Linked DNA regions of Prosthecobacter debontii. The protein of the gene in region 2 binds, or shares a complex with, the protein of the main gene of each other region. Links are inferred from orthologs where the notes say so. Each region holds a gene or a part of one and is shown on either strand. Other genes may lie near its edges. The genes, in order: dnaN and dnaX.

What was found.
Region 1: the proteins of dnaX (region 2) and dnaN are in contact, whole or in part, in a cryo-EM structure (PDB 8GIZ), measured with the Escherichia coli proteins. The link is inferred for Prosthecobacter debontii from one-to-one orthologs.

What each region holds. Positions count from the first base shown.
Region 1 is NZ_FUYE01000018.1:34,533-45,529, reverse strand. Bases 99-3,042 are described here. They hold dnaN (DNA polymerase III subunit beta), read right to left. Parts: upstream 2,148-3,042; coding sequence 1,050-2,147; downstream 99-1,049. Other genes in these bases: B5D61_RS20800 (FG-GAP repeat domain-containing protein), read left to right, coding at 3,014-3,042; B5D61_RS20805 (HAD family hydrolase), read right to left, coding at 2,295-2,885; B5D61_RS20815 (hypothetical protein), read right to left, coding at 492-1,022; B5D61_RS20820 (prephenate dehydrogenase), read right to left, coding at 99-476. In the rest of the region: more of B5D61_RS20820, read right to left, coding at 1-98; more of B5D61_RS20800, read left to right, coding at 3,043-4,237; B5D61_RS20795 (hypothetical protein), read right to left, coding at 4,298-5,968; B5D61_RS20790 (DMT family transporter), read right to left, coding at 6,165-7,040; B5D61_RS26680 (DUF4886 domain-containing protein), read right to left, coding at 7,037-8,758; B5D61_RS20780 (protein kinase domain-containing protein), read right to left, coding at 8,817-10,781. UniProt on the Escherichia coli protein: Confers DNA tethering and processivity to DNA polymerases and other proteins. Acts as a clamp, forming a ring around DNA (a reaction catalyzed by the clamp-loading complex) which diffuses in an ATP-independent manner freely and bidirectionally along dsDNA.
Region 2 is NZ_FUYE01000015.1:91,535-102,578, forward strand. The notes cover bases 6,447-9,437. They hold dnaX (DNA polymerase III subunit gamma/tau), read right to left. Parts: upstream 8,997-9,437; coding sequence 6,897-8,996; downstream 6,447-6,896. Other genes in these bases: B5D61_RS19180 (YbaB/EbfC family nucleoid-associated protein), read right to left, coding at 6,545-6,859; B5D61_RS19190 (hypothetical protein), read left to right, coding at 9,096-9,437. Also shown: B5D61_RS19130 (6-phosphofructokinase), read left to right, coding at 1-596; B5D61_RS19135 (hypothetical protein), read right to left, coding at 636-1,130; B5D61_RS19140 (hypothetical protein), read left to right, coding at 1,713-1,946; B5D61_RS19145 (hypothetical protein), read left to right, coding at 2,031-2,252; B5D61_RS19150 (HAD-IA family hydrolase), read left to right, coding at 2,360-3,037; B5D61_RS19165 (EF-hand domain-containing protein), read left to right, coding at 3,476-3,976; B5D61_RS19170 (XdhC family protein), read left to right, coding at 4,124-5,038; B5D61_RS19175 (PQQ-dependent sugar dehydrogenase), read left to right, coding at 5,136-6,440; more of B5D61_RS19190, read left to right, coding at 9,438-9,680; B5D61_RS19195 (molybdopterin molybdotransferase MoeA), read left to right, coding at 9,677-10,840; B5D61_RS19200 (SixA phosphatase family protein), read left to right, coding at 10,894-11,044. UniProt on the Escherichia coli protein: Part of the beta sliding clamp loading complex, which hydrolyzes ATP to load the beta clamp onto primed DNA to form the DNA replication pre-initiation complex.

The DNA.
Region 1 (10,997 bases), on a different replicon or contig from region 2:
TCCAGCGGGGCTGGTTCACCAGTCGTCGTGGGAGTGATCAAACAGACGGCGTTTTGAAACAAATCTGCACGAGCAGCCTCCACGCCGGTCTTCTCAGAGCCTGCCATGGGGTGACTGCCGATGAAACGCGAGCCAAACACCGGCTCGAGAGCCCGCACCACGCTGCCCTTCACACTGCCGACATCGGTCACCAGCCCATCAGGCGCCAGCTCCGCATGGGCGATCTGGGCCGCCAACGCAGGCATGGTCTCCACCGGAGTGCACAGAATGATCAATGAGGCCCCCTGAGCGGCCGCTGTGGCATCGGTAAAAAACGCGGCCTGAATACCGCGCTGACGAATGCCTGCCTCAGCCGCTTCACGCCGAGCCCACAGGCGCAGACGCACCTGAGGGAATCGATCCTGGATCGCCAGGGCTAAAGAACCGCCCAGCAAACCCGGACCATAAATGGCGATGGTGGATGTCTCTGCGATCACGCGCCAGGAGAGGGCTCAATAAGGAACCCGGAAAATGACACCCGTCTCGGGGTCCTTGGCTTTCTGTCCCGGGCGCAGACCTTCGACACTGATCATCTTGCTGGGGTCCTTCGGGCTGTAAACGAACCCTGGCTTGCCAGGGACGGCACGTGCGAAGGGGACTTCCGATGGAGCCGCTGGCGCAGTCGGTGTCGTGGGTATCGTCACCACCGGCGGGGTGGTGCCCGGAGGCGTCACTGTGGAAGGACTACCGGCTGGAGGAGTGGGCACACCTCCTGGAACCGGGGGAGTCACCGTCAGACCGGGGTCCACGGGAGGCATGGTGCCTCCTGTAGAGGGGTCGAGATTCGGGGGAGGCACTTGGGGGCCTACCATGCCCTCAGGTCCTTCAGGCACAGGCTCCACATACCGATTCGGATCACCATAGCGCGGGGGCTCATCCAAGGAACGTCCTCGGCCAGCGAAAGGACGAGGAGCCGGGCCGTAACAACTGGCAAGAATTGCCGCCGCAGCGGTAAGGAGGAGGAGATGCGTGGGGCGCTGCATCGGTTTGAGGAGGGGAGTGGGGTTTGCTTAACTGTTCACGCGCATCGGCATGAGCACGTAAAGGAAGCTGCTGCCGGTGCGGAGGACGCCGGGGCTGATCTCGTCGATGAGGTGAAGAGTCACTTCGTCGGCGCTCAGGTTCCGCAGCGGAGCCATGGCGAATTCGGGATTGAAGGCGATTGTGATCGCAGGTCCCTTGTAATTGATGGCTAAAATTTCGCGAGCCTCCCCGATGTCCGGGCTTTGAGCGACGATTTCCACCTGCCCGGCTGAGAACTGGAATTTGACAGAATTGGACTTCTCACTGGCCAGCAAGGACACACGGCTGATGGCTTTGAGGAAAACTTCACGTTCCAGAGCGATGCGTTCCTTGGCTTCCCCAGGGATCACCTGACGGTAGTTCGGGTAGTTGCCATCGATCAGCTTGCTGATGAGCAGGCCGTCCCCGAAGTCAAAACCGACTTGGCTATTCGTGACCCGGATGATTACATCTCCGGTATCACTCAACAGGCGGGAAAGCTCATTCACGGCCTTGGTCGGCACGATGATATCGACTTCCTGGCTCTGCGGGAACTCGATCTCCTGCTCCACCATGGCCAAGCGGCGACCATCCGTGGCCACCATCGTCAGGGTGTTGTTTTTAAAGGAGAACAGAATGCCATTCAGCACATAACGGGTTTCATCCGTGGAGATGGCATAGGAAGTCTTTTTCAGGCAGTCACGCAGCAACTGCTGATCCATGCGAAACTCCCGGGCACCTTCGAAACGAGGCAGGGCTGGGAATTCTTCACTGGTCAGACCGAGAACCTTGAAGAAGGAAGGACCGCTGCGGATGGAGGCAACGTTCTTTTCATCCACACTGATGTCGATGTCTTCGGAGGGAAGCTCACGCACGATCGTCGCCAGACGACGAGCAGGCAGCGTGGTCGCGCCTTCCTCCTCCACCTCCGCAGGCACGCTACAGGTCACCCCCACATCCAGATCGGTGGTGGTTAATTCCAAAACGCCTTCACGGGCACGCAGCAAAACGTTGGAGAGGATAGCCAGAGTGGTGCGTGCACTGACGACGTGCTGCACCTGCTGAATGGCCTGCTGGAAAGAATCCTTGCTGATGGAGAACTTCATAAAAAGGGGGGCGGCGTGCCTACTGATAGAGTCGAACGGCTTTTTTTATCAGAGGCACGGGCTCTGGCAAGGAGTTTCGTGGAAAAGGAAATGAGGGGAAGCTAGGCCGCCAACCTGGATTTTACCCCCAGCCCACCGCCTTCCGCGCTAGCGCAACGTGCGCGGCACGAAGGCCCACTGCATCCCGGCCGCCTCCGCCGCCACGATGCCCGCCTGCCCGTCCTCCAGCACCAGGCAGTCCTTCGGCTCCACCCCCATCTTCTCCGCCGCCAGAAGGAACATGTCTGGGGCCGGTTTCCCCTGCTTCACATACGCCGGGGTCACAATGGTGGGGAACAGATGCAGCAAGCCATTGGCCGCCAAGCAGCCACGCACGATGATCTCCTCACTCCCCGAGGCCACAGCCATGGGGAAGCGCCCCTCCAGGCTGCGGGCAAAATCTGCCACCGGCTGAATGGCCTGCACCTGGGGGATGATCTTCAGAAACATCTCCGCCTTCAAATGCGCCACGGAGTCTGGATCGACCTGACTGCCGTATTGGGCATTCAGCTCCGTCACCACATCCTGCTCACGCACGCCAGCCCGGGCATAAAAGAAATCTTCGGTGAACTCAAACGGGGCCTCGTGGTGCCGCAGGGAGGCCAGCCAAGCTTCATAGTGCAGGGGCATTGAGTCCACCAAGGTGCCGTCACAATCGAAAATGAAGGCGCGGAAAGGGTAATCGGGGATTTGGAGCATTGAACCTCTTACGATGGCTCAGGTCGCCCTGGAGGCAAATGACGAATCTGCCGCCCCCCTGCCCTGCGGTTCTTCTTTCAGCTTGGCTGCAAGATATGACTCGCCAAGGTTGTTCCCTGCCTCACTCCATGAAGTCTTGCCTCGTCTCCATTCTGACCCTCGCCGCGCTCTCCGCAGCCGCGGCCCCGACCTTTAAAAAAATCACCCTGACCGAAGAATTCGTCGCGGAAGGCGCTCACTTTGCCGATTTCGATCACGATGGCCAAAATGACATCTGCGCCGGACGCTTCATCTGGAAAGGGCCGGAGTTCAAAGAGCGCATCGAGTTCGCTCCAAAATTTGAAAAAGAGCCTTATGACCCTGCCAAGGGCTACAGTGATTTCTTCCTGAGCTATACCTACGACTTCAATGGCGATGGCTGGAGCGACATCCTGGCCTTCTCCTGGCCGGGCAAGGAGACCTGGGTGTTTGAAAACCCTCAGAACAAAAAAACGGAGTGGACCCGCCACACCATCTTTGACATCACCGACAACGAATCCCCCACTCTGGGTGACATCAACGGCGATGGCAAACCCGAGCTTATCTGCCACACCAGCCTCGGTGTGCAGCCCTCCAAAGGCGGTCGTTTAGGTTACGCCGAGATCGACTGGAGCAATCCCTTTGGCAAAGCCCGCTTCCGCCCCATCACCCCCGTCACGGAAGAGAACGACAAGAAATACTTCCGCTACACCCACGGCTACGGTTTTGGCGATGTGAATGGCGATGGCCGCGCCGACCTTCTCACCAAAGAGGGGTGGTTTGAACAACCTGCCGACACGAAGGAGGACAAGGACTGGACCTTCCATGCCGCCCCCTTCACCCCAGAAGGTGAGCGCGGCGGCTCCTTCATCCTCGTCTATGATGTGAACGGCGATGGCCGCAATGATGTGATCAGCAGCCACAATGCCCATGGCTACGGCCTGAGCTGGTATGAGCAGACGGAAGACGGCAGCTTCATCGATCACAAGCTGATGGGCAACACCGTGGAAAACAGCCCTGTGGGGGTCAAATTCAGCCAGCTTCACGCCATGCAGATGGCCGACATGGATGGTGATGGCGTGCTCGACCTCGTCACGGGTAAGCGCCGCTGGGCTCACGGCCCCCTGAAAGACGACGAACCGAATGCCGCCCCGGTGCTCTACTGGTTCCAGATCAAACGCGATGGCAAAGGCGGCGCGGAGTTCATCCCTCACCAGATCGACGACAACAGCGGCGTCGGCACCGAAGTCACTCCAGGCGACGTCAATCAAGACGGCAAGCTGGATGTGGTGGTCGGCAACAAGAAGGGCGTGTTTGTGTTTTTGCAGGAGTAATCACCTGAATCTTTCTCACGGATCGCAAGGTGTATCGTTTCTTCGGAGCGATACACCTTGTTAGTTTTTGGGGGATTCGATTGCGGGGATCAATGGCCTCCTTTGCTTTATTGATGGCAAAGGAGCCGCTTTCAGAGAATTCTCCGTGGCCTGTGGATCAGGAATAAGTTTTTCGAACTCGAGTCCTACAGGCACAGCTTCATGCAATTGCGTCAAAGCTTTGTGAGCCGACTCTCGAACGATGTAATGATACCGTTTGAAAGGTTTGAATGTTCCATCCCCTACCGGCAGATGAGTTCGAGTGACTGTATATCCTCGGTGATTCAATAAGCGCTTGAGCAAAGGGATCACTTCAGACTGAGTCTGATTTCTCGATAGCGAGGGTAATCGAGAAGAATCTAACGGCAACTCAGCTAGAATAGCTAGCGCGCGTTCATACGCATGATCTGAAGCATCGAGCTCAAAATCATGATTCGTCTTTTCAGGGTCCTTCATCTCTCGATCCCAATACAGAGATAGCTGCTCTCGCAAAAAATCCTCAAGCCGGATTGCTTGACCTCCAGCATCTGAAACTAGAGGAGCTGCTTGGATAGGGCTTTGACGGACACATTCTCTCAAATACTGAAGTTCTACCGGATCAAAGAAGTATCCCAGTTCGCCCCCAGTTGAACGCATTGTTTTTTTCGCATCGATAAGGGCACTTAAGATAACCATCCGACTCTGCTGTGGAAGCTGACCGCTCAATTCAATTAACCTTGCCCCTTTGGCTCGTCGAGAAAGCGTTTTTGCAGCGAGTTTGACCACGTCTTGATCGGCACTTTTCAACAACGGCTCAAAGGCCGAAGAGGCCATGCATTGATCGGTGAGGCGTCCTTGGTTCAACAAATTCAAAACCTGAGATCGAGTCCTATTAGGTCCACGATCAAGACAGTCTAAAGCCAACGATAGCAACGGCTTCCAGTCATCCAGAGGCATATAAGCGGAAGAGTGCGCCAACCCACTGGCAATCCCCCAAAGAACAGCACGATCCGCCGATGGCGAGCCATACGTCTCGAGGTTACTTGAGTCGGCAGACAACAAGCTCGTGATGTATTGCAGGAGTTGACCGGGAGTCGCGTCGAGAGACCATGAAACACTTTTGAACGACTGCAGTGCAGCTAACGCAGCCGATTCATTCTCGGTAAGGGATGCTTTGGAAGACAACTCGGCACTCCACTTGTCAGTGAGGGTCTTTCCTGACGGCAATCCCCCCATCTTCTGCAACAACCGTAGGCCGCAGATGCGATTTTCCCAAGTCACCTCCTTGTGATCGCCAAACCTACCGAGTTGGAGAAGATCGGCTAAGGCTGTTGGGATCTCTTTCAAGGCCATGCTATCGATCAGAGCATTGGCTTCTTCTTCAGGTTCATAGAAGCCATCGCCTATGTTGGATAAAATCACTTCAGATGGGGTTCGTAACGCATACCGAACCGGTGCTTTTTTCCCGCTTTGAGGACGAAAGCCTTTGAAAACGAAATGGTGCCCACTGGACAATAACCGAGAGCCATAACTGTTCCCGCACCAGGAATACACGTGAGCTTGGCATCGCAGCCATTGTTCAGCATTGACTTGCCGCTCAAGTTTCACGGAGAGGTCTCCATCTTGACTCCAGAAGCTCGTGTCTTTGTTCGTGAGGTTGATCAAATAAAGCGGCACGCCGCTCGCATCGGCTTTCTCATAATCGGCAATCAAAGTGATTTTTCCAGGGGTCCCTTGAATGTGTGGGGGTAATTCCACATTGGGCTGACTCCATCGCACGCTTGAGTGAAAATAACCCGAACCCGATTGCCCCTGGAGCATTTCCCCAGACGCCATTAGGTATAAGAAAATCAGGCAAAACCTCATGCCTTATTAAAAACAAAAACCTGAAATCCGTTCAAATCTAAACTCACCTGCCCCTCGCTAGCCACACGCCGAGGACCGCCACGCCCATGCCTGCCAGGGACAGGCCAGTTAGGGTTTCACCGAAGATCGCCCAGGCCATGAAAGCGGTGACAGCGGGCACGGTGTAAAAGAGGCTAGCCACATTCACCGCGGTGCCGCTGCGGATGAGGTAATTTAGCAGGGTGATGGCCCCGATGGACAACACAAAGGCCACCCACAGCAGAGCGAAGACGAATTGACCGCTCCAGTGAACCTCCCGCGTCTCAAAAGCTAGGGAGAGTGGTGCGGTGATGAACAAACTGGCGAGATACTGCACCGCTGTGCTGGTGCGTAGATCGAAGGTCGGGCAATGCCGTTTTTGCCAAAGGGTGCCGAGGGTGATCCCGATGAGCGCCAGTATGGCAGGGAGAGTCATGGGCAGCGTGACCCCGCTACCCATTTTATGAGAGACCACCATGGCGGTGCCAACGAACCCTAAAGCCAAGCCTAACCATTGACGTGGCAACACTTTCTCCCCTAACACCATCCCGGCCAAGGCCGCCGTAAACAAGGGCTGCATGGAGACGATGAGACTGACAATTCCTGCCGGTAAACCCAGACGCAGAGCATAGACACAGCCGCTCAGGTAGAGGGCATGAATCAGCAGCCCCGCAAAAGCTACGTGCGCCACCTGCTTCCATCCCTGCGGCCAGGGGGCACGGGTGAGGAATGACACCGGGACCATCACGGTGAGCACGATGATGTAACGCAGCGTGAGAAAGGTAAAAGGCTCCGCATAAGGAACCCCCAGCTTCGAACCAATGAAGCCGCTGCTCCAGAGGAGCACGAACAGGAACGGAATGGCCGAGGCCCAGACGGCACGGCTGGACGAAGTCTTCATTCAGCAGGGGCTGTCAGGCCGACCAGAGTTTGCAGCTCAGACTCTTCAAGGGCGCGATTAAAAACCGCCAACCCGCCGATCTGACCGCCAAAGAAATTTCCCCACACACCGCCACGATGCACAGCCCCCACCGTAAAGTCGGCTCCTTCAACCCCACCATCGTGCAATCCCTCGGAATACGGAAAGGGATTGTAATGCTCCAAGCTGTCCAGTTTCCCATCCACAAACACTCGAGAAGCCTGGCCATCATAACTCATGGCGAGGCAGTGCCACTGCTGGAGAGGGATCTCGGTGGCTCCGCTGGAGTAAGTGATGCAAAACTCCTCTCCAGGGGTTGGACCACCAACGCCTGAGACGTGTCCATGAATGCGATTGGCCAAGGGATAGCGCTTCATCTCATCCGCACGAGTGCCGCGTGGGGCATTCAAAAAGAGGCAATATTGCCGATGCTTGTGGGTTTCATCCCACACCCCTGCAATCGCTTGCCAGGGCTCTTTAGCCTGTCGTTTAACCCATGCCACCACGGTGACTTGGGCCTCTTTGCCATGGATATTCAGCGCACCGATCTCTGCCCGAGGAAGCATCAACCACTGGCCACGCTTGATGTCCACCGACCAGGGGCCAAAAACCCCATCCTGAACTCGATTTATGGGCCCTTTCTTTTCCTGCAAAGCCAGCTTCTCACCCCCTTGAGACCAACGCTTCTCGCCTGCCGCTTCTTGGAAATCCCAAAAAGCCACAAGGTTGGGCATCTTCAGAATCGCAGTGCTATCTGCCGACTCAGGGTTCCCTAAATCCTCCTTTGCCGTCTCCACCGCACGATGAGCTGTTTTTTGGAGAAACCGAGCGTATTCCGGCTCCATCTTCGCGGGGATGTAGCTGTTACCGACCGAGCTTTCACCGAAGAGCACTTCATACCAGACACACGCTCCCAGGTATTCCCCAGCCGTGTTGGCGTGGTGCCCATCCATCCCCAGCTTCTTCACCTTGGTCTTGGCATCGGTCTTCCAAGTCCACCCGACATGCAGAGAATGCTTTTGGCTAGGCAACTCGGGAGCTTTGGCTTTTTTCAAATCGAAAGCCGTGTCGGTTTGATACCCCCACTCGGCATCCGTATCCGCCAGATGAAAGGCATCTCCCACTGGGATGCGCTGGGCTTTGAGTTCCTCGGTAATAGCCTGATAGGCCGCCGTGAGCATTTGATACATCTCCTCCTGCGTCTTCGGCTCTCCGGGCTTGTCGGAAGGCTTGGTAAAGCGAGGATCGTCCTTCCGGTAGGCCCAGGTCTGATGAACCAGGAGCTGTGCTGTCGGTGCGTGCTCATGGATCAAGGCGGCCAAACGTCCCGCATACGGTTGATAAGTGCTCAGGTCATGGCTCTTGATGCTGGCCTGCTGGAGGGTGACATAGTCCCAGGGCTGCGCTTTCAGCTCCTGCACCAGGCTGCGACCGTTAGTATAAAGTCCTGCTTTATCCTTGGGGTCTTCAGCATTCTTGAGAGCTTTGTCAGAATGCAATTCCAGGGACGCTCCGCCCACGACGATGGAGGTGTGAATCAGCTTATGACCGCCCGCCTTGGCCAAATCGCCCAGGTGATTGGTGGCATTGCGAGAGAAACTGTTGCCGATCGTGAGCAGGCGAACCGTTTGAGCTTCACCCGCAAAGCTGATCGAGCAAAGCAGCAGAGCGACTGCCAGGGACGTTAAAAAGGCTTTCATGGTTGGGACCTTCAGTGTGGCTGAAGAATCCGCATTGTCGAATACGGACCTCCGTCCGCTACAGTCCACTGTCACGCTTCGAATGCCGAACGAGGGACCAAGCCGTGCGCCGCTGGGTATCTAGAGACCACCGACAGTCGAAGGACGGCAGCATAATGATGGCCTGTGAGAAGGCTTGGGAATCTGCTGAGGAAGAGAAGAACTCACGCGCCTGGCTATTGGGCTGGCCGGGCGTGGGTTCTTGCGACCAGGACCAGGAGTGCGTGTCCGCATCGAAGATAAGGCTGGCATCCGCTGGGAAAGACTTCCAATCCTTACCGGTATCTTGAATGAGACGCCCACGCGGATCGGACCAGCGCAGACGTGCGCTCTGCGCCTCAAGCTGAAAGGAGAAGGCGAGATCATCCCCCATAGGGCCATCCGCCTCTTCACAATGGATGATCTGATAGCCTCCTGGAGGCACCACGAGGGCCGCCTTCGCTGAGCCCTCCTGGCGTCCTAGCCGTCCATCCATGGCATAGCGGCCGGAGATCTGACGCAGATTCCAGCCTGTAAGATCCACAGGCGTCGGACCAGGATTATAAACTTCGATCCAATCCGGAGAGCGCCCACTGGGCTCCCGAAGCGTGCGCTGATTCTTTGCCTGAATCTCGGAGATCATCAGGGGAGGCTCTGGAGACGCCGGCATCCATGCAGCGAAGGTAAACGGCGAGCCATCCTCCCATCGGAAGCCTTTTTGATCGGCCAATTCACGACCGCCCAACCAAATGTGTGACGTAATGTTTTGCTCCTTCAGCAACGCTCGCAGTTGATTCAGCTCCTCTTCACTGCGGATACTGGCCAGTTGAATACCATCCGTGGCATCGATGCGCCGCCGCGCCTCTTCCCAAGTCAAACGAAGGCGCACCAGCGAAAAGGTTTCATTGAGCTTCAGCACGCTGGGCCCATGCTCAGAGTCCACATAGGTCGGGACAGGCACAGGGGCCGCTTGCTTCCGTAAGACCTCCCGGTCTAGAGCATCCAAAAGATAAATGAAACCAGCGCCGACAATGACCGAGGTCATCATTGAGACGATGGGCCGCTTGGCAATGGCACGCTGCATCACCGAGCGCTCCATTTTCTCCACCTGCTGCAGGATGGCAGAGCGAATATCCTTCGCTTGCTGATATCGATCCGCTGGCCGCTCCCGCAGGCAGCGGTTGATGATCTTATCGAGGCCCGGAGGTGTCTGGACTTTTTTGGACGGCGGCTCAAAAACCCCCACGGGGAGATGCCCAGTCAGCATCTCATACAGCGTCACCCCCAGGCTGAAAATATCTGCCCGGTGATCCATATCCTTCTCTCCACGACGCTGCTCAGGGGAGGCATAGCCCGGTGTGCCCATCAGCATGGCACTGCGATTTTGCTTCGTCGTCTGGTGGCTGGTCTCGGCCAGCTTGGCCAAGCCAAAATCCGCCACCCGCACACGGCCCCAGACATCCAGCAAAATGTTCGTCGGCTTGATGTCCCGATGAATCACGCCATGATCATGCGCGAACTGGAGCGCCTCACAGACCTGCGCGGTCACCTCCAGAGATCGGGAGAGTGTCAGCCGCTCCTTTTTCATGATGTCCAGCAGGCTCGTGCCCTCCACATACTCCATCACGATGAAGAGATGGCCGGACTGATTTCGCCCGAAGTCATAGACCGCCACGATGTGAGGATGCTGAAGACGGGCCAGCAAGCGAGCCTCTTGGTGGAAACGATCCACGAAGGCCTCATCCAATCCCATTTCTGGCGGCAGGATCTTGATCGCCACCCGACGCTGCAAAGAGTTTTGGACGGCGGAATACACCGCGCCCATGCCACCGCGATCAATGAACTTGAAGTCATGATAGCCCGGGAACAACTGCTCCAGGTCCTCTGCCATGGGCGGCTCCCAATCTGAAGCCTGCCCCCCCATCACTCCATCCATCAAGCCCAGAGGACTGAGACCTTGAAGAGGGTTGGCGGGCTTTTTCGGCGGCAGCGGCGGTTGATCCATGAGAACGGGAGGAGGTCGAAAATCTAGAGGGATACGTCGGCTCCCCAAGTCCGTGTTTTGTCAAAAAACCTTGGTCAAGGAGAGCTGGAACCGAGGTTCCAAAAACTTGCGTCCCGAAGTAGCCCCTCTAGCAACTCGCTGTGACACGCTTTTTTTCAGATGTCTCAGTCCAGAGGTTGCCAAACGTCTATTTTTGGGAAAATCTCCCCGTATGGC
Region 2 (11,044 bases):
CTGCAGAAAGTCACAAGCGTGTCATCGTATTGGAAGTCATGGGCCGTCACGCGGGCTGGATTGCTCTCTACGGCGGTATGGCCGGTGGTGCAGATGTGATTCTGCTCCCCGAAATTCCTTTTCACATGGAGCATGTGGCCGATGCGATCCGTCAGCGCGATGCCCGAGGTTTGCACAGCACCCTGGTGGTCGTGGCGGAAGGGGCACGCATCGAGAGTGGCGAGCTGCTGAAGAAAGAAAATGTAGGCGGTAAGGGCGAAGACCGCTTGGGGGGCATCGGTGATTATGTGGCCAAGAAGATTGAGTCCCTCACCGGTAAAGAGACCCGTGCGTGCACCCTGGGGCACCTCCAGCGTGGTGGGGCTCCCACCGCCCTAGACCGTATCCTGGGCGTCCGATTCGGTGCCAAGGCTGTCCACTTGATCGAAGAAGGTAAGTTTGGCCGCATGGTGAGCTATCAGCATTACCAGGTGGGGGATGTGAGCATCGAAGAGGCTGTGAATCAGCTTCGCCTCGTGCAACCTGACAGTGAGATCATCCGCGCGGGCCGTAGCATCGGGATCTGCTTTGGAGATCGCGCCGTCGGTGTCGAGTGATGGCAAAGTGGGGCAACACATCCGGGCGGCGGCGATAGCTTAGAGCGATCGGCGCCGTTCAAGGCCCAATTGATTACGCCGGTCCCTGCGTAGCCGAATTTCTTCTTTGTGAAGCACTTTCGGCATTCCGCTGATGCCGTATTCGACGATGACGGCCACCGTCTGGGGGGCGGCCTCTAAGGATGCGATGCGGAAAACAGGCTCCTTGTGGCTGCGGAAAAAAGCATGGAGTGGGATATGCGGGTGACCTGCATTCCAGAGCCAACGTCCAGGCGGGAAATCTGAGAGATCCGATAACGCCAACAAGACCTCACGGATGAGGGTTTCATCGTGCTTCTTGAGCAATTTAGAAGCGGCTCGGCGCGACATCATTTGCTCAATGAAGGCCATGGCCGGATTTAGATGGTCCTCTTCCATCTCGACAATGACCTCACGGGCGTGCTGAGCCATGGCCTCACGAAATTGCTCTTGGGTCAACCGCCCGCTGTCGAGCATGTGAAAAAGCTGGCGTGGGCTGGGAAGGGATTCGGACACGGTGATGATTGAAATGAACGCGGCTCGAGCCTGCAAGGATGTTTTCGAATTTCTCGGCGGAATTCTCCCAGGCAGTCTTCGCTTGCTAAAGCCGGACATCTTAGGGCATTGTACATGAGTGGACGCTCATTGCCGCATCCATCTCCCGTTATGAAAAGAACCCTTTCGCCCAGTTTAAGTTCCATCATGCGCGCGAGCACGCTGGTTGCCTTATGCTTTTTAACCGGTTGCGAGCTACCGCCTCGCGAGTCTTGGAACATTATTCAGCGCGACGGATTGCTCACCTACTGGAGTCGTGCGTACAATCCCGTATTCGCTCCCAGCCGTTACCTGAGTGGTGACTCTCGCCCCTTTGTGCCGAGTTCGTCGGCGCACGTGCCGTATCGTCCTCGCACTGAACAGAGCCGTTATCTGGCCGCAGCATCGGGGGGCACTTCAAGCCCAAGCCCCCCCAAACGAATCGTTAAGCCGGAGACCAGCCCTGAGGATAGGGTTCAAGAGGTTCCCAAAATTCCGCTGGAGCCAGCACGCCCACTGAACGAGCTCAAGCCAAAACCTGAAGCTCCCTCTCCAAAACCTTCCATGGCTGATCTCCCCTATGGCACGCCAGTGCCGGGGCGACCTGGCATGGTCAACAGTCCGTTTGCGGAGAAGCAGCAGTTGGTGGATGTGACGGGCATGGCCCCAGGAGAGGCGGTGAAAGATCCCTATACAGGCAAGCTTTTCCGAGTGCCGCCGACGGAACAAGCGGCCGCATCGACGACGGAACCTGCCTCGGCACCAGCCTCAGCAGAAGACAGTAAACCCCAGCCTTAAATCGCTGAGAGAAGATTCGCGCTTGATTACCCCGGTGAAGGTGTCAATCTGCGCGCCGCTTTAATCATTTCAATACCAGCCACCATGGGCCAGCAACTCAATAAAACCATCAAACGTCGTCGTCGTAAACTCTACATCGCTCGCAAGAAAGCTCTTGCGAAGGCTGGCCTCAGCCGCAAATCCGCTGTGCGTTTGCCCAAAGCCGCTAAGAAGAGTGCCAAGAAGGCTCCGGTGAAAAAGGCTCCTGCCAAGGCCAAGGCCGAAGAAGCGGTGGTCGCCGCTGTGGAGACCCCTGCTGCTGAGTAAACTCAGTCCCGGGATCACCCTCGTTTTCCAAGACCCTGCGCTCAAAAAGCGCGGGGTTTTTTATTTTGTTTGTGGGAGATTTGACGATCCTCACGCATGGATAGTGAATGTCACGACCTCTCATTTCTTTCGATGCCGCAGGGACACTGATCCAAGTGAGCCAGCCGGTTGGCCGCACCTATGCCGAGTTTGCGGCGAGACATGGTATCCAGGTGGACGAGACGGCATTGAAACGAGCCTTCAAATCTCTTTGGGGACAGATACCGCCGCCGCATCGCCCTGAAGGCGTGAAAGCGGATGATGATGAAAGGTCATGGTGGCAACAGCTGGCCGCGAGAGTCTTTGAAACGGCATTGGGCACGGCTATCCCCAGAGAGGTTTTTGAGCCATTGTTTGACGGATTGTATCGTCATTTCGCTCAGCCTGAAGCGTGGATTGTTTTCGACGATGTGAAGCCAGTCTTGGATGACCTTGCCCAGGATCATGCCCTCTGTGTGTTGTCGAACTTTGATCGCCGCCTGCTGCAGATCCTAGAAGGGCATGAGATGACATCGTATTTTTCACATGTCATTCTCTCGAGTGAGGTGGGAGCAGCTAAACCGCATCCACGGATGTTTGACACTGCACTGCGGTTGATGGAGGCCACTCCAGAAGAAAGCTGGCATGTGGGGGATGATGATCACTGTGATATTCAGGGAGCTCGTGTCTTAGGCTGGAAAGCCTTCGCTGTTTCGCGTCCAGAACAGAGTCTGTGGCACTTGCTTGAAAAAGTCCGTGAAAAATGAAAATCCGACTTGCGCACAGTAGCATCGCGGGTATGTAAAACGCCCCATCCGCGCAGGTAGCTCAGCGGTAGAGCAGTTGGCTTTTAACCAATTGGTCGAGGGTTCGATCCCCTCCCTGCGTACCACTTCAAAAGGATGAGTTTTTTTGCCCAGGTAGCTCAGTGGTAGAGCAGTTGGCTCTTAACCAATTGGTCGTGGGTTCGAATCCCTCCCTGGGCACCACTTTTCTCCCACAGAAAGTGAGTGCTTTGTTTCCAACGACTCTGTCAGAGACGAGTTCTGAATCTTTGTTTGTTAGGTGCTTTGTGATGAGATGAGAGCAACTGCGTGGCTAGTCATGGTGGTTTAAGATGCTCGGAGTCAGGCTTTGGTGAGCATGTGGCATACGACCACCTGAGGGAAGGGTATCGAAGGCTTTTAGAAACCAACCCTTTTCTTATGAAACCTTTGATCTCCATGACAATGACCCTGCTGTTGAGTCTGAGCCTTCAGGCACAACAGCCGCCTGTGAGTGAAAACGCTGATACCAACCGTGTGAATTCGACAGGCCGAGAACAACGCCAAACGAATGCCCGTGCTTCTTTGAATCAGGTCATGAATGAACTCCAGAATGATCCTGAGACACTCTTTGATCGCCTGGACCGAAATAGCGATGGGCAGTTATCGAAAGAAGAATTTGGCCGCATCACCAACTCGGGTGTGGAGGGTGCCGCCACGACTCAAGGAACCGGTGGCACGACCGCAGGCGGGGCGGAGGCCTCTCCGGGCACGACAGGGCAGTCGGCGGTGCAAGGCAATACAACCTCACCAGCCCAGCCTGACAGTGCCCAGCCGCAGGAGCAAGGGCAGGGGAATCCCGTCGCACCCCAAGGCTCGACCGGGAATGCGCCCACTCCTCCACCAGCATCTCCGTCTGGGGCAGTCCCGGATAAAAAGTGAAGGGCATATGTCCACTGAGAGGAGGCCGATCTTTTTTCATTCTCGGGGAACTCGGTAGGCGCAGTGATTCACAGGCATCCGATGCCTTATCAGTTCTCCGCTTTTCGGGTCAGAACTGCCTAACTTTTAATGTGACTTTCTCCTCTCATGAAAGACCTTCGAGACATAATCAAAGCCTTTTCGGCTGCGACTTCAGATATGGCCCTCGCCACCGTAGTGGATACTCTGGGCACAAGCTTTCGGAAACCGGGGACGCGAATGTTGGTGCTGGGAGATGGCCAAGCTGTGGGCAGTCTCAGTGAAGGATGTTTAGAGGAAGAGGTGGTGCATCGGGCTCAGAGCGTGATTGAGACAGGCGTTCCCACTTGTTTCTGGATGGATACCCAAAAGCGTTCGGGTTGTCATGGTTCCGTTCAGATCTTTATCGAGTGGATCAGACCCGGGAATGCATTCCTGCAATATTTGGCTCAGTGTATGGCAGAACGTCAGCCGGCCTTGGCGGTCGTTTGTATGGAACCCGATTCGCCATGCGCAGGATCGTCCTCACGCCACTTGGCAGGAAAGGGGAGGCCAGGGTTCGAACAGATCTTATTGCCTCCGGTGCGCCTGATTCTGGTCGGTGATACTCCTGGCAACGAAGGTCTCCTCAGCTTCGCACATGCTTTAGGCTGGAGCGCCATCGTATCGGCACCCGCTGAAGTGGCCGATTTTGACGCCGATGAGCGGACGGCCATCGTCATCAAGAACCATCACGAGGAAAAGGACTTTGTGGCCCTCAAATGGGCGTTGTCTCAGACCTTCGGTTATGTGGGACTGCTAGGCCCTCGGCCGCGGAAAGAAAGGCTGCTGGAACGGTTGCTGGAGGAAGGCTGGGAGCCTGACAATGCCATGAAGTGGGATGTGTATGGCCCCGCCGGATTGGATCTCGGAGCCACAGAGCCGGAGGAAACGGCACTCTCGATCATTGCCGAGATTCAAGCGGTGATGACACGCAGCGATGGTGGGTTCCTTCGTGATTGCGAAAGATCAGCAGCCTCAAAGCCCACACCTGTGGTGTCTTGAGAAAAGAGTTTTGAGCAGGCCTCTAACCCGATGAGTCATCTCTTGGAGCTTGGTGTTTTAGGCCACGTGATTGGGATCGTCCCTGCGATTTCATGGCATGAAACGATGCATTGATAGCGCTTGTGTGACTTGGGCCATCGCGGTCGGGATGATGGTCTCGATGGCTGCACGCGCGGATGAAAAACTTCTGCTGACGGGCCAAGATGCCATGGGTGATTGGACCTCAGACGCACCTGGAGTGCGTCGAAAGATTCGCGTCGAGGATTTACCCGCACCTGCAGAAAAGGAATCGGCCATGAATCGGCCAAAGGAGGTGAAGCCACCCGACAAAGCTTGGCCGCAAGTCCCACCGGGTTTTGAAGTCACCTTGTATCAAAGCGATTTGAAGAAACCTCGACGTCTGATGACGGCTCCTAACGGTGACATCTTGGTCGCTGAGAGTAAATCAGATCAGATCACGCTCCTTCGGGATGCTGATGGCGATGGAAAACCGGAGCTGCGAAAGGTGTTTGCCAAGGGTTTGAACCAACCATTCGGTTTGGCCTTTTATCCGCCAGGTGCGGAACCGACACATCTCTACATTGGCAACACGGATGCTGTGGTGAGGCTGCCGTATCAAAACGGCGATACAGAGGCCCGAGCAAAGCCAGAGGAGGTCTTGTCGCTCTCGGCGGGCGGTCAGCTTACGGGAGGAGGACACTGGACTCGGGATATTGTTTTCTCTCTGGATGGGAAGCGTTTGTTTACCTCCATTGGTTCGAAATCCAATGTGGACTGGAATCAAGCTGAAGAGGACCGGGCTCGAATCTTTGAATCTGATCCGCACGGTAGAAACAAACAAGTCTATGCCTGGGGCATCCGTAACCCTGTAGGGCTGGCGATTCATCCGAAGACAGGAGAGCTATGGACTTCAGTCAATGAGCGGGATGAACTCGGAGATAACCTTGTGCCGGATTACATCACTCGCGTGAAGGAGGCAGGCTTTTACGGGTGGCCTTGGTATTACATGGGAGGGCATCAAGACCCGCGCCATGATGGAGCCCGACCTGACTTGAAGAATAAAGTCGTCACACCGGATGTGATCCTCCAGGCGCATTCCGCGTCTCTGTGTCTGACCTTTTACGAGGGAACTCAATTTCCTCAGCAATATCACCAGTGGATCTTTGCGGCTGAGCACGGTTCTTGGAACCGCACTCGCAGGACCGGTTATAAGGTCATCGCCGTGCCAGTCAACGGTGGGAAGGCCACGGGAGAGTATGTGGATTTCATGACCGGTTTTGTAACGCCTGAGGGCGATGTCTGGGGCAGACCGGTCGGTGTGACCGTGGCCAAAGACGGTGCGTTGCTAGTCAGCGATGACACCGGGAATTGCATCTGGCGAGTGGCCTGGAAGGGCGAGTAAGCTCACCCCTTGCCTCGGAGGGTATGTTTGGGGCCCCTCGCATTGTCCCTCGACGGACTACACCAGGGGGATTGGCTCTGGTGCAGTCGAAAACGAGATTGGTTTTAGAAGCCGAGACCGGGAGGCAAGCCCAAGCCACCGGTCATTTTGTTCACTTCGGCAGCTTGGCTTTCTTTCACCTTGGCCTGCACCTGTTGGACTGCGGAAAGCACGAGGTCTTGGAGCATGTCCACGTCCTCGGGATCGACGATTTCTTTGGCGATCTTGATGCTCTGAACATCCCCGTGACCATTGGCGGTCACAGTCACTTTGCCAGCGGCGACCGAGACTTCGAAGCTTTTGGTGCCGAGAGCCGCCTGAGACTTTTGCATCTGGGCCTGCATCTCCTGCACCTGTTTCATCATCTTCTGGATATTCATAAAAAGAAAAACTTGGGAAAGGGATTCGGATGTCGGGTTAAGATTGAGGGGTTGAAGCGGCGAGCTTGAGCTTGAATTTTTCAATGGCGCTCTTGATGAGCGGGTCATTTTGGAACTCCGCTGTCACATCGATGGGGGATGCTGAGGATTCAGCCTGTGGAACTGCCGCCGGGACTGGGGCAGGTGCGAGTTCAGCGACCTCTTGTGCCACCGGCAAGGGGGCTGTAGCGGGTTTAGGCGGAGCTGACAGAGCAGGTGCCGACGTCGCTGCGGGAAGGTCAAACGCAAACAGTTCCGCCGCCGGTGGGGGCTTGAGGCTGGGATCCACGAGCATCTGGAACTTCATGGATTTGCCCAGAATCTCTTGAGCGAGCCCTTCGAGGAAGGTCCGTTGATTGTCACGATCCAGGCTTTCTTTGGCGTGGCTTTCTGAAGTCGGGAAGCCGAGCTTAATGATGCCGCGATCCATGCTCAGCACCGTGGTTGGCTCCAGCCATGCGGTGGCTAGGGGACGCTTGGCTCGGACGAGATTGAGCAGTTCCAGACGGAATTCCTCGTTGGTGAATGACGGTGGCGCGGCCTCTGGAGCGGATACAGGTGCGGAAACCGGTGTCAAAGGGGCAGGTGGGGATGCGGATGTCGGGGCATCATCATCAAACCAAGGCTGCTCGTCTTGGTTTTCATATGGCTGAGGCTCGTCTTGCAGCAGCGAAGGCTCATCATCCAAGCTGGATTCCGGTTCAGGCTCGGGTTCAGATTCGGATTCAATGGGGGCCTCCGTTTTAGGTGACGGGGATGAAGCGCGCTGTGGTTCGGCAGGGACCGAAGAACGTGCTTCCGGCACTCCGCTGGAAGCAGGTGGTGACGGCTCCCGAACGGGGGCTACTGCGGCCGGGCTCGGTGCGGAAATAGGCGCGGTTACGCGGGGCTCCAAGGCAGGGGCGGAGGCCCGGCGTGCAATGACCGGAGCTGGCTGCGGACGAGCTGTTGGGCGCGGCAGAGCCTCTGCACCGCCATCGAGGGCCTGGATGATGTCGCTAATGCTCACCTCATTGTAGTGCTGCACCGCCTGGATGACACCCAGCTCAAAATGCAGACGCTTGTTAGTGGCCCAGCGCATGCGTGCATCCACTTCGGCCAAACCGTCGACGATCCGAAGGAGTTGCTCCGTGGTTGCCATCTGAGACTGTTCATTGACACGATCTGCAATCTCGGGTTCCAGATCTTCAGCTGCGGCATCGGTATCGGCTTGGCTGACGAGGAGGGTGCGGAAATACTGAATGAGATCCGCCAGCATACGCCCCAGATCTTTGCCAGCTTCGCTGGTTTCATGGACTAGGCGTAGAGCCCCGACCGTGTCGCTTTCCAGAATGTGCTGCACGAGTTGGCTCACCGCCTGAGCGGCCGTGAATCCAAAGATCTCCAGCACATCGTTTTCACGGATTTGATTGCCGCAGAAAGCCACCAACTGGTCCAGCATGGATTGCGCATCGCGCATGCCCCCATCGGCACCTTTGGCAATGGCAAACGCGGCTTTTTCATCGAGATCCACGTTCTCTTGTGAAGCAATGTGGAGCAGGTGTTTGGCAATGATCGTGTTCGGGATGCGACGCAGGTCGAAACGCTGGCAGCGGCTGATGATGGTCGGAAGGATCTTATTGGCCTCGGTGGTCGCGAAGATGAACTTCACGTGCTCGGGGGGTTCTTCCAGAGTCTTCAGCAGGGCATTGAAGGCCGCTGTGGAGAGCATGTGCACCTCATCAATGTAATAGATCTTATACCGGCAACGCGAGGGAGCGTATTTGACGCTTTCTCGGAGGTCTCGTACCTGATCCACGCCGTTGTTACTGGCACCGTCAATTTCGAGCACATCCAGACTACGGCCCTCGGCAATTTCGCGGCAGATTTCGTCTTCGGGATCGAAGTCCACATTGGGGCCATCCGGACAGTTCAGGGCTTTGGCAAAGATACGCGCCGTGGAGGTTTTCCCAGTCCCTCTCGGGCCGACAAAGAGATAGGCATGGGCCAGACGATTCTGGGCGATGGCATTGCGAAGGGTGCGCACCACATGCTCTTGGCCGAGCACATCTGCGAAAGTCTTGGGACGGTATTTGCGGGCGAAAACCTGGTAACTCACAAGACAGATGCTAGCGTGCCACACTGGCGTGGCGAGAGGATTTTGGCGAAAGTCTCTCCCTGTTCTGGCTTTCTGGTCGGGGATGATTAGGATTCACCCATGCGGAAATTTGTAACCACCGTTCTCTGCCTTCTTCTCATGCTGGTTCAGCCTGGGTGCGGCTTGTTTAAAAAGAAAAAAAAGCCCGAAGAAGCGCCTAAAACGGTCCTGGTTGGCATTGTCGAAATGGTCAGCCCGGAGCAAAACTATGTGTTGATCCGTTGCGATCGACTCCCTGATCTACCTGCTGCGGCAGAATTGATCGCTTTGGATGCCACGGGCGTCGAGTCGAAACTCAAACTCACGCCCGAACGTAAGGGGCGCTATTTGACTGCAGATATCACTCAAGGCCAGCCCCGTGTGGCGAATCTAGTCATCTTTAAGCGTTCAGGATCAGCCCCTCCCGTCACCCCAACGGTGCCACCCGCTGGGCCAAGCTCAACCCCTGCCTTTTCACCAGACATGCCCATGCCTTTATTACCTGTCACAGGGCTGCCGGATACAAGCGCTGTGCCAGCTGGGGCGCTTCCTTCGACCGCACCTTCATCGGTTCCTGGCCAGGCTCCAGGATTGCCTCCCCCCATGTCGCCAGCTCCTTTGGGCGGACAATCCCCGGTGATGGATCTCGAACCTCCTGTGCAATGATTTCCGAGCAAGAAGCACGCGAGCGAGTTTTGGCAGCGATCTCCTGTTCGAAAGAAGAGTCTCTGCCGCTATTGAAAAGTCTCGGACGTTTTGCTGCGGCAGATGTGCTCGCCACCGTGCCGCTGCCCGGTTTCGACAATTCAATGATGGATGGCTATGCCGTGCAGAGCCGTGCTCTTGGTTTTGCGAAGGTGGTGGGAGAACAGCCCGCCGGGGCTCAGCTTGATCTGGTCTGTGGGGAAGGGGAAGCCATCCGGATCTTCACGGGTGCGCCGCTGCCAGCGGGTGCGGATGCCGTGGTGATGCAGGAGGATGTGGAGCGCACAGGGGACTCCATCCGCTGGCAGGAGTCTTTGCAGGCTGGCGAAAATGTGCGCCACCGGGGTGCAGACCTCTGTGAGGGCCAGATGATTTTGAAAGTGGGGGATAAACTGACCGCCGGCAGGATCGGCGTGCTTGCTTCCCAAGGATTCACCTCGATTCGGGTGATTAAGCCGCCGAGAGTGGCGGTTTTGAGCACGGGCAATGAATTGATTGCACCCGGATTACCCCTTTCGGCAGGGCAGATTTACAATAGCAATGGTTTCATGCTGCAAGCGCTCTTGATGGCGCAGGGGATCGAGGACATTTCCTCAAGTCATTGCCAGGATGATTTCGACCAGACCGTGCAGACACTGAAGCAACTGCTGGCCACGCATGATGTGGTGTTGCTCAGTGGTGGTGTCTCCGTTGGCGATCACGACCAGATCAAACCTGCTCTCCAGGCGCTTGGGATCAAACCCGATCTCTGGCGGGTCAATGTGAAGCCTGGGAAGCCCTTTTTATTCGCACAGCATGAGGGGAAACTGATCTTCGGACTGCCGGGAAATCCGGTCTCGAGCTACGTCACTTATCAGATCTTTGTGAAACCTGCCTTGATGAAGAGGATGGGGGCTAGACAGGTTGAGCCCACTCGTTTGCGGGTCGTTTCGGCCCAGTCCCTTCACAATGATGGAAACCGTCCGCATTATCTTCGTGGGATTTTGAAGGAGGGTGCTTTTCGTGTTCAAGGTCTTCAAGAAAGCCATGCCCTTTTTGCTCTTAGTCAGGCGGATGCTCTCCTGCGTTTGGAGGCGGGAGCGACCGTGGCAGCAGGGGAGCCCGTGGAGGTCTTGATTTAGGCGTAAAACCAGAGGCGCTTTTTCGCGGATGCTTTCGAATGTTTAGGGAGCCCATGCTGGCTTTCTCACCAGAGTCGGCCTGTGGTTTGACACTTGGCACCCCTCATGCGAGGGAAAACGGTTTTTTCGAAATGAAGTATCTCACGGTTATCCGACATGCCAAATCCAGTTGGGCTCTGGCCGGCTTGGCAGACCATGATCGTC